3 regions of the Orrella dioscoreae genome follow, and region 2 is predicted to be linked to each of the others. Evidence: predicted binding sites of a transcription regulator. Region 2 holds the regulator's gene; each other region holds the start of a gene.
The links. The regulator sigma-54, encoded in region 2, starts transcription at its own class of promoters, with help from an activator protein. The targets are predictions, from matches to a motif close to TGGCANGNAANCTGCTTT.
Positions count from the first base shown of each region.

Region 1 (4,123 bases), 990 kb from region 2:
GCCCACGCAATCCGCCATGCGGCGGTTCTGCGTGATGGCGCGCACGAACAGCCCCAGCCGCGTGCGGTTGAGCAACAGCCAGACGAGGCCGACCACCAGCAGCGCGAAGATGAAGATGGCGATGCGGTTGTAGCTGAGCACCAGCCCGTCCATGACGCGCCACCCGCCGGACATCCACGAGGGGTTGCCGACTTCGACGTTCTGGGCGCCGAACAGGCTGCGCACGCCCTGCATCAGGATCAGGCTGATGCCCCAGGTGGCCAGCAGCGTTTCCAGCGGCCTGCCATACAGCCAGCGGATCACCGTGCGCTCCAGCGCCATGCCCACCAGGGCCGTGGCCACGAAGGCCACCGGCAGCGCCGCCAGCACGTACCAGTCCAGCCAGCCCGGCAGGTATTGCCGGAACAGCGTCTGCACGACGAAGGTCGCGTAGGCGCCGATCATCAGCAGTTCGCCGTGCGCCATGTTGATGACGCCCATCAGCCCGAAGGTGATGGCCAGGCCCAGCGCGGCCAGCAACAGCACGCTGCCCAGGCTGAGCCCGAAGAAGAGATGTCCCGCCCACTCCACCATCGCGGCGTGGCGGTCGATGGCCCGCAATGCGCGCTCCGCCGCGGCGCGCACGCCTTCGTCGGGCTCGGCATGGGCGCCGTTTTCCTGGGCGGTCAACGCCGTCAGCAAGGGCCGGAATGCCGGGTTGCCGGTCGTGCCCAGCTTGTCCGCGCCTTCGATGCGGCGCGCGGGATCGGCGCTTTGCAGCATCGTCGCCGCCTGGGCGATCTCCAGCGCTTCGCGCACGGCAGGATGCGACTCCTGCTGCAAGGCCTTCTCGATGAGCGGCAAGCGTGCCGGATCGCCGCCGCGCTGCATGCCGCGGGCGGCCGCCAGGCGGATGCTGGCCTGGGCGGAGAACAACCGCGACCCCGCCAGGGCGCCGTCGATGGCGCGCCGCAGGCGGTTGTTCAGCATCACGGCCTGCGCATCGGCAGGCAAGGGCGCGACATCGCCGCCGCGTGCGTCCCGCCCTGAGTCGGCGGATACGCCCACCCACACCTGGCCTGACGGCGTCACGTAGAGCATGCCGCCCGCCAGGGCTTCCAGCGCCTCGGCCGCGCGCGGGTCGGACGACGCCCCCAGCGCGGCGATGCCGGCGAGCTTGCTGTCGCTGTCATCGTCGGCCAGGCCGGTCAACGCGGCGTCGAGATCCGCCGACGCCGCCGGCTGGGCAGTGGCGGGGGCCGTGTCAGGCGCAGCCGGGGCGGCGAGCGCGCCGCCTCCCAGCAGCAGCGCCGCCCCCAGGAGGCTGGCGCCCAGCCAGCGCGTCAGGCAGATAGGCATCGCGGCGGCTCCCGGTCAGAGACCTTGCTTGCCTTCGTTGCCGGCAATGAACGGACTCCAGGGCTGCGCGCGGATCGGGCCCTTGGTCTTCCACACCACGTTGAACTGGCCGTCGGCGCGGATCTCGCCGATATAGACCGGCTTGTGCAGGTGATGGTTGGTCTTGTCCATTTCCATCGTGAAGCCGTTGGGCGACGCGAAGGTCTGCCCGCCCATGGCGTCGATCACCTTGTCCACGTCCGTGGTCTTGGCCTTCTCCACCGCCTGCTTCCACATGTGCAGGCCGACGTAGGTGGCTTCCATCGGATCGTTCGTGACGACGGTCGACGCGTTGGGCAGGCCCTTGGCCTTGGCATAGGCGCGCCACTTCTCGATGAAACCGTCGTTCACCGGATTCTTCACGGTCTGGAAGTAGTTCCAGGCGGCCAGGTGGCCCACCAGCGGCTTGGTGTCCACGCCGCGCAGCTCTTCCTCGCCGACCGAGAACGCCACCACGGGCACGTCGGTCGCCTTCAGGCCCGCATTGCCCAGCTCCTTGTAGAACGGCACGTTGGAGTCGCCGTTGATCGTGGAGATCACCGCCGTCTTGCCACCGGCCGCGAACTTCTTGATGTTGGCCACGATGGTCTGGTAATCCGAATGACCGAAGGGCGTGTACACCTCGTCGATGTCGCTGTCCTTGATGCCCTTGGAATGCAGGAAGGCGCGCAGGATCTTGTTCGTCGTGCGCGGATAGACATAGTCGGTGCCCAGCAGCACGAAACGGCGCGCGCCGCCGCCGTCCTCGCTCATCAGGTACTCGACGGCCGGGATGGCCTGCTGGTTGGGCGCCGCGCCGGTATAGAACACATTGCGCTCGAGCTCCTCGCCCTCGTACTGCACCGGATAGAAGAGCAGGCCGTTCAGCTCCTTGAAGACGGGCAGCACCGACTTGCGCGACACCGAGGTCCAGCACCCGAACACCACCGACACCTTGTCCTGCGCCAGCAGCTGGCGCGCCTTGTCGGCGAACATCGGCCAGTCCGAGGCCGGGTCCACGACGACGGCCTCCAGCTTCTTGCCCAGCACGCCGCCCTGCGCATTGATCTCGTCGATCGTCATCAACGCCACGTCCTTCAGCGACGTCTCGGAGATGGCCATCGTGCCCGACAGCGAATGCAGGATGCCCACCTTGATGGTCTCCTGCGCCCACGCGGCGGGCAGCCAGGCAGTCGACATCGCCAGCGTGGCGCTGGCCAGGGCAAAGTGTTTCAGTGCGGTTCTGCGTTTCATGAGGGACTCCGTCCTAGGGAAAGGCTGAAAAGGTCCGGCCACATGGCCGGCGCCTGTTGCTGCATGCACATCGACTGCTGACCGGGCGTTGGATACCTGGTTGTATACAAGTGCCATCAAGCAAGTCCCGTGCCAGTCCGCCGCCCTGCCTGGGCGCGGTCGCTGCGCGACTCGGTCAGGGCACCGGTTTGATGCGCCAGTCCCTCAACTGGCGCGCCCCGCACCGCACAAGTGCCAGCGATCGGAACAGCGCCCTGCCAGCCCCCGACCTAGGCGCCATCCGCAACATGGGGCAACAATCAGGCAACACATCGCAAATCGCCCCTCAAAAGCCCGAACAGCCCCCTTACGCACAGATACAAAAGCCTTAAACGAAGAGGACAGATCGGAGATAATTCCTTCCTTGAACCCTTAGATATCGAGGAATGCGCGTGAGCACGCAGACGGCTTTTCCCGCATCGGCCTTCAAGGCCTACGACATCCGGGGCATCGTGCCCGAGCAACTCAACCCAGGCTTCGCCCACGCGCTGGGCCAATCCCTGGGGCAGCGCGCGCGCGCCGCGGGCGTGACCACGCTGGTCGTCGGCCGCGATGGCCGCGACAGCAGCGAAGCGCTGTCGCTGGCGTTGCAGGATGGCCTGAATGCCGTCGGCATCCACACGCTGGACATCGGACAGGTGCCCACGCCGCTGGTCTACTACGGCGCGAACGTGCTCGAGACCGGCTCGGGCGTCGCCATCACCGGCAGCCACAATCCGCCTGAATACAACGGCTTCAAGATGATGCTGTCCGGCGCGGCGCTGTATGGCGACGGCATCACCGGCCTGCGTCCCGCCATGCTCGAGACGCCCGACTACGACGGCCCGGCCGGCACGCGCCAGCAGCGCGACCTGCTGCGCCAGTACATCGACCGCATCGCCTCCGACGTCAAGCTCGCGCGCCCGATGAAGATCGCCATCGATTGCGGCAACGGCGTGGCCGGCGCGGTTGCGCCCGCCCTCTTCCGCGCGCTGGGCTGCGACGTCACCGAGCTCTTCTGCGAGGTCGACGGCAGCTTCCCCAATCACCATCCCGACCCTGCCGACCCGCACAACCTGCAGGACCTCATCGCCTGCGTGCGCGAGACCGACTGTGAACTGGGCCTGGCCTTCGACGGCGACGGCGACCGCCTGGGCGTGGTCACGAAGACGGGCGAGATCATCTGGCCCGACCGCCAATTGATCCTGTTCGCGCGCGACGTGCTGTCGCGCTGTCCCGGCGCCCAGATCATCTATGACGTGAAGTGCAGCCGCTACGTCGCCACCTCGGTGCGCGAAGCGGGCGGCGATCCGCTCATGTGGCGCACGGGCCATTCGCTGGTCAAGGCCAAGCTCGCCGAGACCGGCGCGCCCCTGGCAGGCGAAATGAGCGGCCACATCTTCTTCAAGGAGCGCTGGTACGGCTTCGACGACGGGCTCTATACCGGCGCGCGCCTGCTCGAAATCGTTTCGCGCGAGGCCAACCCGTCGGCGCT
Region 1 is NZ_LT907988.1:4,097,447-4,101,569, forward strand. Features, by position in the region: gene urtB (urea ABC transporter permease subunit UrtB) at 1-1,338, opposite strand, end outside; gene urtA (urea ABC transporter substrate-binding protein) at 1,354-2,610, opposite strand; gene ODI_RS18895 (phosphomannomutase/phosphoglucomutase) at 3,036-4,123, shown strand, end outside.
Region 1: the regulator sigma-54 is predicted to act here: its motif matches at 2,728-2,745, upstream of urtA (urea ABC transporter substrate-binding protein).

Region 2 (4,123 bases):
ATGGTGACGTCCTCGGGGATGCGGTTTTCGTCGATCAGGCGGCGCACGAAATCGAAGTCGGTCTGCGAGGCCGAGGGGAAACCCACCTCGATTTCCTTGAAGCCGATCTTCAGCAGCTGGTCGAAGAAGCGCAGCTTGCGCTCGACGCTCATCGGTTCGATCAAGGATTGGTTGCCGTCGCGCAGGTCCGTGCTCATCCAGATCGGCGGCGTCGTGATCCGGCGGCTGGGCCAGGTGCGCTCGGAGAAGTCGCGATCAAACGGAACGAAGGGTTTGTACTTCTGGATGGGGTTGGCAAGCATCATGCACCTCTGTGAACAGTGGGGCGGCCGGGTCGGTTGGGGTCACGGCCGTCCGTATGATTTCGCGCCGCCAGTGTAGGCGGCGTGCCCTGGCTTGGGCCAGGCGAGAATTCTGGACAGGAAAAAACCGTGTGGCGACAGGCTGCCGAACTGCCACGGAGCGCTAGGCTCGGCAACCGATCGCTAGTGCTAGCGCTAGGGCCAGGGAGGAGGACGCGACAAGGCCGACGGCCAGGCTGGAGCGCCCGGCAGCGGTGTTCAGAGAGGAGGTCTGAAGATCGGCCATAAGGCGATAGTCGAACACATTTGCGCCGCGCTGGCAAATTGCCATGTGCGCGGCGCTCCCTTTTTTCAGCGTTTCGGGCCGATGTCGCCCAGGCGGGGTTCGGTGCGCTGCGTCGTGGCGCGAGGCGCTTCGGGCTGTACGCGCGGCTCGGCGCGCAGCGTGGGTTCGGCGGGCGTGGTCCCGATGACGGGCTCGGCCTTCGCTGGCGAAGACGCGGGGGTGGGCGCCGGTGCCGGTTCCGCCTTGGGCGCGGGCGCGGCGGGACGGGGGGCAAAGACATCCTGACTGCGCGAGCGCGGCGCCAGGTCGCCCAGGGGCGGCTCGGCCGGCGCAGCGGGGGCGCCTGCCTTGCGCACGGCGGGGGCAGGCGCGGAGACCCCGGGTGCGGCAGGGGCCGTTTCCAGGGGCGGCAGGCGCAATGCCTCGGCCTGTTCGCGTGCCAGGTAGATCTTGCTGGCGCGGCCATGACGCATTTCGTCGCGCGCCAGTAGCAGGTCGCCCACGGTGATGGGGTCCTCACGGTCTCGCCAGGCCCAGCCCAGCACCATCCGGCCGTCGTCCGACAGGCCGTGGGCCAAGTCGCGCAGGGTGGGCAGGTCGACGGGCTGGGCGCGGCCAGCGGCAATGCTGCGTTCGTACCAGCCGCGCACCCCGAAGAAGACGGCCAGCGTGAACAGCACCACGACGACCCACCACAAATAAGGATTGATGCGGATCAGCAGGTCGACGGTCTGCTGGCCCAGCGGCGCCAGCGCCGTATAACGCATGCCGGCGCCGAAACCCAGGATGCGGGAGCAGATGAACAGCCACACAAGCGCCGCGATGACGATTACTATGGCGCGCCGGATGAGACGCGGCGTCGCCAAGCCCAGCAAGGTGCGGCTGAGGAGTCGGGCGTCTTCTTGGGAGCGATCTGCAGAGTTCATGCAAAATATTGTCTCATGACGCGCCATTCCTTAGAACTGCGACACAGTCAGCACCTCACGCTGACACCGCAACTGCAGCAATCCATCCGGATGCTGCAGCTGTCGGCGCTCGAGCTCGAAATGGAGATCGCGCAGGCGCTCACTGAAAACCCCATGCTCGAGCGCGAAGGCGAGCCGGGCGGCGATTCCGAAGGCGATGCCCCCGCCGAGGGCGACGCGGGTGACAGCGGCGCGGATTACGAGTCCGCCACGGTATCGCTGGAAGACGGCATGCGCGGCAGCGGTTCCAGCCAGAACGATGACGACGACCGCGCCTTTCCCGAGGCGGTGCGCGCCGAGACGCTGCGCGAGCACCTGCTCGGCCAGCTGTCGCTGACCCGCGTCAGCGACCGTGATGCGGCGCTGGTCGAGCTGCTCATCGACGAACTGGACGAGAACGGCTTCCTGGCCTCTTCGCTGGAAGAGATCCTGGGCTGGCTGCCCGCCGAACTGGAGTGCGACGAAGATGAGTTGCACGCCGCGCTCACGCTGCTGCGCTCCTTCGATCCCTCGGGGGTGGGGGCCTTCGACGTGGCCGACTGCCTGGTGCTGCAATTGCGCCACCCCGACCCGGAGCGCTTCCCCGAGGCTGCCGATCCGCAGGTGCTGGCGCTGGCCCGCAAGCTCTGTGCCGAGCATCTTCAGCTGCTGGCCGGTGGCAGCGCGGCCAAGCTGCGCGAGGCGCTGCACTGTGGCGACGAGGCCCTGCGCGCGGCCCATTCGCTCATCCTGCGCCTGGATCCGCGTCCGGGCCGCGCGTGGACCGTGCCCGCGGCCGATTACGCCGTGCCCGACGTCATCGTGCACAAGACGCGCAAAGGTTGGCAGGCCGTGCTGAACACCGCCGTCATGCCGCGCCTGCGCATCAACTCGGTCTATGCCCAGGTCCTGGCCAGCAACCGCAGCGGCGATCATTCCGCCTTGCAATCGCAGTTGCAGCAGGCGCGCTGGATGGTGCGCAACGTCGAACAGCGCTTCGACACCATCCTGCGGGTGTCGCAGGCCATCGTCGACCGCCAGTCCGAATTCTTCTCGCACGGCGCCGGCGCCATGCAGCCGCTGATCCTGAAGGACATCGCGGGCGAGCTCGGCTTGCACGAGTCCACGATCTCGCGCGCGACCACCCAGAAGTTCATGCTGACACCCTTCGGCACCATGGAGCTCAAGCGCTTCTTCGGCGCGGGGGTGGCCACGGAAGCGGGCGGCTCGGCGTCCGCCACCGCCGTGCAGGCGCAGATCCGCCAGATGGTGGCGGAAGAGTCCGCGGGCAAGCCGCTGTCGGACAACCAGATCATGCAGATGCTGGCCGATCGCGGCATCGTCATCGCACGCCGAACGGTCGCCAAATACCGTGAAGCGCTGCGCATCGCCCCGGCATCCGTGCGCAAGGCACAGGCCTCGCTGCGCACCTGATTTCCGCCTGATCCGCGCTTTCAGCGCGTCCCCCTTTTGACTGGAATCCAGCACTGCGGCGTGCCCGCCACGGCCGTTGCGCACGCGCTTGCTTTTCGTCTAGATATTTTCGATAATTATTCTCATGTACGTTTGTGTCTGCAACGCAGTGACCGAAAGCCAGGTCCACGCCAGCGTGGCCGCTGGGGCATCGTCGCTTGCTGATCTCCAGTTCGACCTTGGCGTGGCCACCTGCTGTGGCTGCTGCGCCGACACGGCCAGCGAATACCTGCCTGGCGGCACCGCCTGCGCCAACCGGGGCCACTGCGAGATGCAGCCGCCGGTCACCGCTGTCGCCCAGCCCGGCACCTTGGCCGCCAACGGCTACCCCGTCGTCAAGATCGCCCGCGCGGCCTGATTCCAGCCAGGCCTGTTGATTGTTGCGGCATCGCAACAATCCCATTTTCCGCTGTTCTCCCTCGTATTTCCCTCCGCAACGCCCGAGTTTTCGGCGTTTTCTTGCGCATTCCGCTTGATTTTCCGGCTTCAGGCCAGCTTATGGCCCGCATGAAACCGTGTGGGCGGTGTCGCTGCGTGGCGCAAACGTTCTTATTTTCATTCGCTCGACGGTTCCTGATTGCGCTAGCACGCCCTTTCACGACTTTCGCGCCAAGGGTAGTCAGTGCTTCGGAGCCGGTGTTAGTCTGCGTCCGTTGTCCGGCATCGGCGCCGTTGCGCCGGCCGCCAGGACAGGCCCTCCCGGCCTCGCACCCAGAAATCAGGAGTCCGTCATGAAAGGCGATAAAACCGTCATCCAGTACCTCAACAAGCAGCTCACCAACGAGCTGACGGCCATCAACCAGTATTTCCTGCATGCCCGCATGCTGAACCACTGGGGATTCAAGCGCCTGGGCAAGCATGAGTACGAGGAGTCCATCGGCGAAATGAAGCACGCCGACCGCCTGATCGAGCGCATTTTCATGCTGGACGGCCTGCCCAACCTGCAGGACCTGCACAAGCTGATGATCGGCGAAAACGTGCCCGAGCTGCTCTCCTGTGACCTGAAGCTGGAAACCGCTGCCCAGCAGACCGTCAAGGATGGCATCGCCCACTGTGAGTCGGTGCGTGACTACGTGTCGCGCGACCTGCTGCAGGACATCCTGGACGACACCGAAGAG
Region 2 is NZ_LT907988.1:243,787-247,909, forward strand. Features, by position in the region: gene leuA (2-isopropylmalate synthase) at 1-305, opposite strand, end outside; gene ODI_RS01175 (hypothetical protein) at 654-1,514, opposite strand; gene rpoN (RNA polymerase factor sigma-54) at 1,530-2,966, shown strand; gene ODI_RS01185 ((2Fe-2S)-binding protein) at 3,091-3,363, shown strand; gene bfr (bacterioferritin) at 3,737-4,123, shown strand, end outside.

Region 3 (4,123 bases), 410 kb from region 2:
ACTTCACGTCCAGCAGGCGCGCCGTGTTGTCGGCGCGTTCCAGGTGCATGCCCAGCCGCAGGAAGTACAGCGCGTCGTCCTCCAGCATGGTGCCGATGGTCACGCCGCGCGCCAGGTGCGAGCGCAGCTTCACCCATTCGAAGAACTCGCCCGCGTTGTGCTCCAGCAGGCCGCCGCGCAGGTGGCGCTGCATTTCCAGCCAGATGCCGTTGTAGGTTTCCCAGACTTCGGTGGTCAGGCTGCCGCGCACGGCGCGGGCATTCTCGCGCGCGGCGTGCAGGCAGGCATAGATGGAGGAAGGATTGTTCGGATCGTGCACCATGAAGTGCAGGATTTCCTGCGTGGTGCCCGAGGGATACGCTGCGTCGAAGCGGTTCTGCAGTTCGCTGATGCCCAGCACCGCGCGCCACGACGCGGCGCGCGTGGCGGGGTCCTGCGGCAGCAGGGACATGTGCAGGTTCACGTCCAGCATGCGCGCGGTGTTTTCCGCGCGCTCCATGTATCGGCACATCCAGAACAGATTGTCGGCGGTGCGGCTCAGCATCGTGTCTCTCCTCGTCCTCAGCGTTCCAGCACCCAGGTGTCCTTGGTCCCGCCGCCCTGGCTGCTGTTGACGACCAGCGAGCCTTCGCGCAGCGCGACGCGGCACAGGCCGCCGGGCACGGTGGTGATCTGCCGCGATCCGCAGACCACGTAGGGACGCAGGTCGACGTGGCGCGGCGCGATGCCGGACTCCACATAGGTGGGCACGGTCGAGAGCGCGAGCGTGGGCTGCGCGATGTAGTTGGCCGGGTTGGCGCGCACGCGCTCGCGGAAGGCGTCGATCTCGGCGCGGCTTGCGCCGGGGCCCACCAGCATGCCGTAGCCGCCGGCGCCATGGACTTCCTTCACGACCAGCTCGGCCATGTTCTCCAGCACGTAGGACAGTTCCTGCTGCAGGCCGCAGCGCCAGGTGGGCACGTTGGACAGGAGGGGCTCCTCGCCGAGATAGAAGCGGATCATGTCGGGCACGTAGAGATACGTCGACTTGTCGTCGGCGATGCCGGTGCCGATGGCGTTGGCCAGCGTGATGCGGCCGGCGCGATAGACCGACAGCAGGCCGGGCACGCCCAGCGCCGAGTCGGCGCGGAAGGAGAGCGGGTCCAGGTAGTCGTCGTCGACGCGTCGGTAGATCACGTCGACGCGCTTGGGACCTTGCGTGGTGCGCATGTAGACGGTGTCGCCGTCCACGAAGAGGTCGCGTCCTTCCACCAGTTCCACGCCCATCTGCTGGGCAAGGAAGGCGTGTTCGAAATAGGCCGAGTTGTACATGCCAGGCGTCAGCACGACCACCGTGGGTTCGTCGCCGCTGGGCGAGACGTCGCGCAGGTTTTCCAGCAGCAGGTCGGGATAGTGGGCGACCGGCGCGATCTTGTTGCTGCCGAAGGCCTCGGGCATCAGGCGCATGGAAACCTTGCGGTTCTCCAGCATGTAGGACACGCCCGACGGCACCCGCAGGTTGTCCTCCAGCACGTAGAACTCGCCCGCGCCAGCGCGCACGACGTCGATGCCGGCGATATGGCAATAGATGTCTTCGGGCACGTCCACGTCCTGCATCTCGGGACGGTACTGCGCGTTCATGAAGACCTGCTCGGCGGGGATCTTGCCCGCGCGCACGATCTCATGGTCGTGGTAGATGTCGCGCAGGAACATGTTGAGCGCGCGCACCCGCTGGCGCAGGCCCGCGTCCAGGCGCTCCCAGTCGTCGGCGGGGATGATGCGGGGAATCAGGTCGAAGGGGATCAGCCTTTCCGTGCCGGCTTCATCGCCCGCCACGGAGAAGGTGATGCCCACCCGGCGAAAGCTCAGGTCGGCCTCGACCCGCTTGGCGGTCATGACCGAAGAGGGCTGGGCGGACAGCCAGCGCGCGAAGTCCGCGTAATGCGGGCGGATATCGCTGTCGCTGTCGAACATCTCGTCGAAAGCCGGCGGTTTCAAGGTCATGCGGCGATTCCTGTGGCGGGCCGCCACTGGGGGCGGCCGCGGTGCTGAAGGGGCCCACTTGGCTCGGCATATGCAAGCAAGCAGCGTGCCATGCTGAAGGCGGCTTGCCAGCCTATGCGCGAATCCGGCGCGCAATTGTCACGGCGGCGTAACCGCGTGCCCTATTGTGTGGCGGGGTCTGTCGGCGCGTAAAGGGTGAGGTGCAGCATGGCACGGTGCATGCCACGGCGGGCGGCACCGCGCTGGTGCCCTCGGACTGCCGGCGTGCCTTGCCGTGGTGCGTGACGCGATGCGCAAAAAACGGAGCGTTTGCGCCACCCGTCGTAGCATCCGCACGCAAATTACCCGGGTGTTGTCACACTCGGCCACGCGGTCAGCTGGCCTGCCGGGCGGCAAGCAGGAAAACCCGGGCGTCCCGGACCTGGCCATCCTGCAGGGTCAGGCACAGGTGGCTGATGCCGCGCTTGGCCGGGCCGCCGTTGGCGTGCCCGTCCAGCCGGGCGGGCCAGGCGAGCGCCGCCAGGGCGGCTGCCTCGGTGGCCAGGCCGCGCTCGCGCAAGGCGTCCAGCATCAGGCGCCAGCGTGCGGCGGGATCGGGATTGCCGCGGCTGACCAGCAGCTCCAGGCCCCAGCGGGGACGAGGGCCTTGCGCATCGATATCGAAGGTGGCGACGCAGCGGTCGGCGAGGCTGGCCAGCGCGTGGGCCGTGTCGCCCAGCCGCTGGTGGGGAGGGCATCCCAGTGGCAGGTGCGAGACGTAGCAGCGTATCGGCTGGCCGGGGCGGCGGTCCAGCCAGCCGATGTTGTCCAGCGTGGCCTCGGGCGGGAAAGCCACCAGGCAGGCCTGCGCGCGCGCCACGGTGTCCGGCGGCACGCCCAGCGCATGCAGGGCCTCGGCCACGCGCGGGGTGTCGGCGGCATGCACGCCGGGCGGCACCAGCGGCAGGGGCACGCTGGCATCGCCGGCGTCGTTGCGGGTGTAACGCAGATAGGCGTGGCTCAGTCCGCCGGGCAGGCCCGCGGCCGCCATTTCGGTCTCGCCGCGCAGGGCCAGGTACAGGTGCGCGCGCAGGCCGGGGGTCAGGCCGCACTCCAGCGCGAATGCGGCGGCGGGCGGCGTGTCGGACGAGGCGGCCAGCCGGTCGAAGGCGCCGCGTGCCACGGCGTCGAGGAGCACCTCGGGAACGTCGGGCCCGTGGGCGCGCCACAACGCATGGAAAGCGCCTTCGCGCGGCGTCGTCATGGGACTCAGCGTGGCGCCGGGGCGGCCGGGAGCCAGCCGGCGGGCGTCAGGATGGCGTCGAGCCGGACATCGTGCGGCGCGGCCTGATAGTCGGGATCGTCGATGCGTCCTTCGGTCCAGGCGATGCCGATGGTGACGGGCGAGGGGCCGGACTCGCGCAGGGCGGCCAGCGTGCGGTCGTAATAGCCGCCGCCGTAGCCCAGGCGGTCGGCCTGGCGGGTGTAGCCCAGCGTGGGCACCAGCACGACATCGGGGCGCTCCGGCGTGCCCAGCGGCGGCACCGGGATGCCATAGGCGCCCGGGCGCATCGGCGTGTCGGGCGTCCAGCGATGGAAGCGCAGCGGCGCGCGCGTTTCTTCGATGACGGGCAGCAGCACGGTCATGCCGGCGTCGGCCCACTGGCTCAGCAAGGGGCGCAGGTCGGGCTCGTCTTCCATGGGCCAGAACGCGGCGACCGAGCGGGGCGCCTGGCGGCCTTCCGAGACGGCGGTATCGCGGTTCACGCCCAGCCAGGTGAAGAGCCGTCCGCGCATCAGCAGCGCGCCGCGGCGGCGCTCGTCGGCGGGCACATTCGCGCGTGCCTCGCGCAATCGCTTGCGCAGCGCGACTGCGTTATCCTGTGCGCTGTTTTGAGTGTTCATGCGGGCTGACACGATGTTCCTGGTTTCAGAGCTACGAAAGTATCAGAAATCCGGCCGGGGCGTCCTGGCGCGCGGCCGCGGGGCCGGTGCGTTGACGCTGGCCGTGATTTCCGCCGCCCTCGGGGCGGCTGTTGGGGCCGCGCCCGCTGCCGCCCAGACCGTGCGGCAGGCGGTGCAGCCTGCACAGCCCCAGACGCCGCAGGAGGCCGTGGCGGCCGCCCGCGATGCGGTCAACAAGCGCCAGTGGGCGCAATTG
Region 3 is NZ_LT907988.1:4,683,362-4,687,484, reverse strand. Features, by position in the region: gene ODI_RS21450 (alpha-E domain-containing protein) at 1-544, opposite strand, end outside; gene ODI_RS21445 (circularly permuted type 2 ATP-grasp protein) at 562-1,983, opposite strand; gene ODI_RS21440 (hypothetical protein) at 2,357-3,226, opposite strand; gene ODI_RS21435 (5-formyltetrahydrofolate cyclo-ligase) at 3,232-3,867, opposite strand; gene ODI_RS21430 (lytic transglycosylase domain-containing protein) at 3,881-4,123, shown strand, end outside.
Region 3: the regulator sigma-54 is predicted to act here: its motif matches at 2,057-2,074, upstream of ODI_RS21445 (circularly permuted type 2 ATP-grasp protein).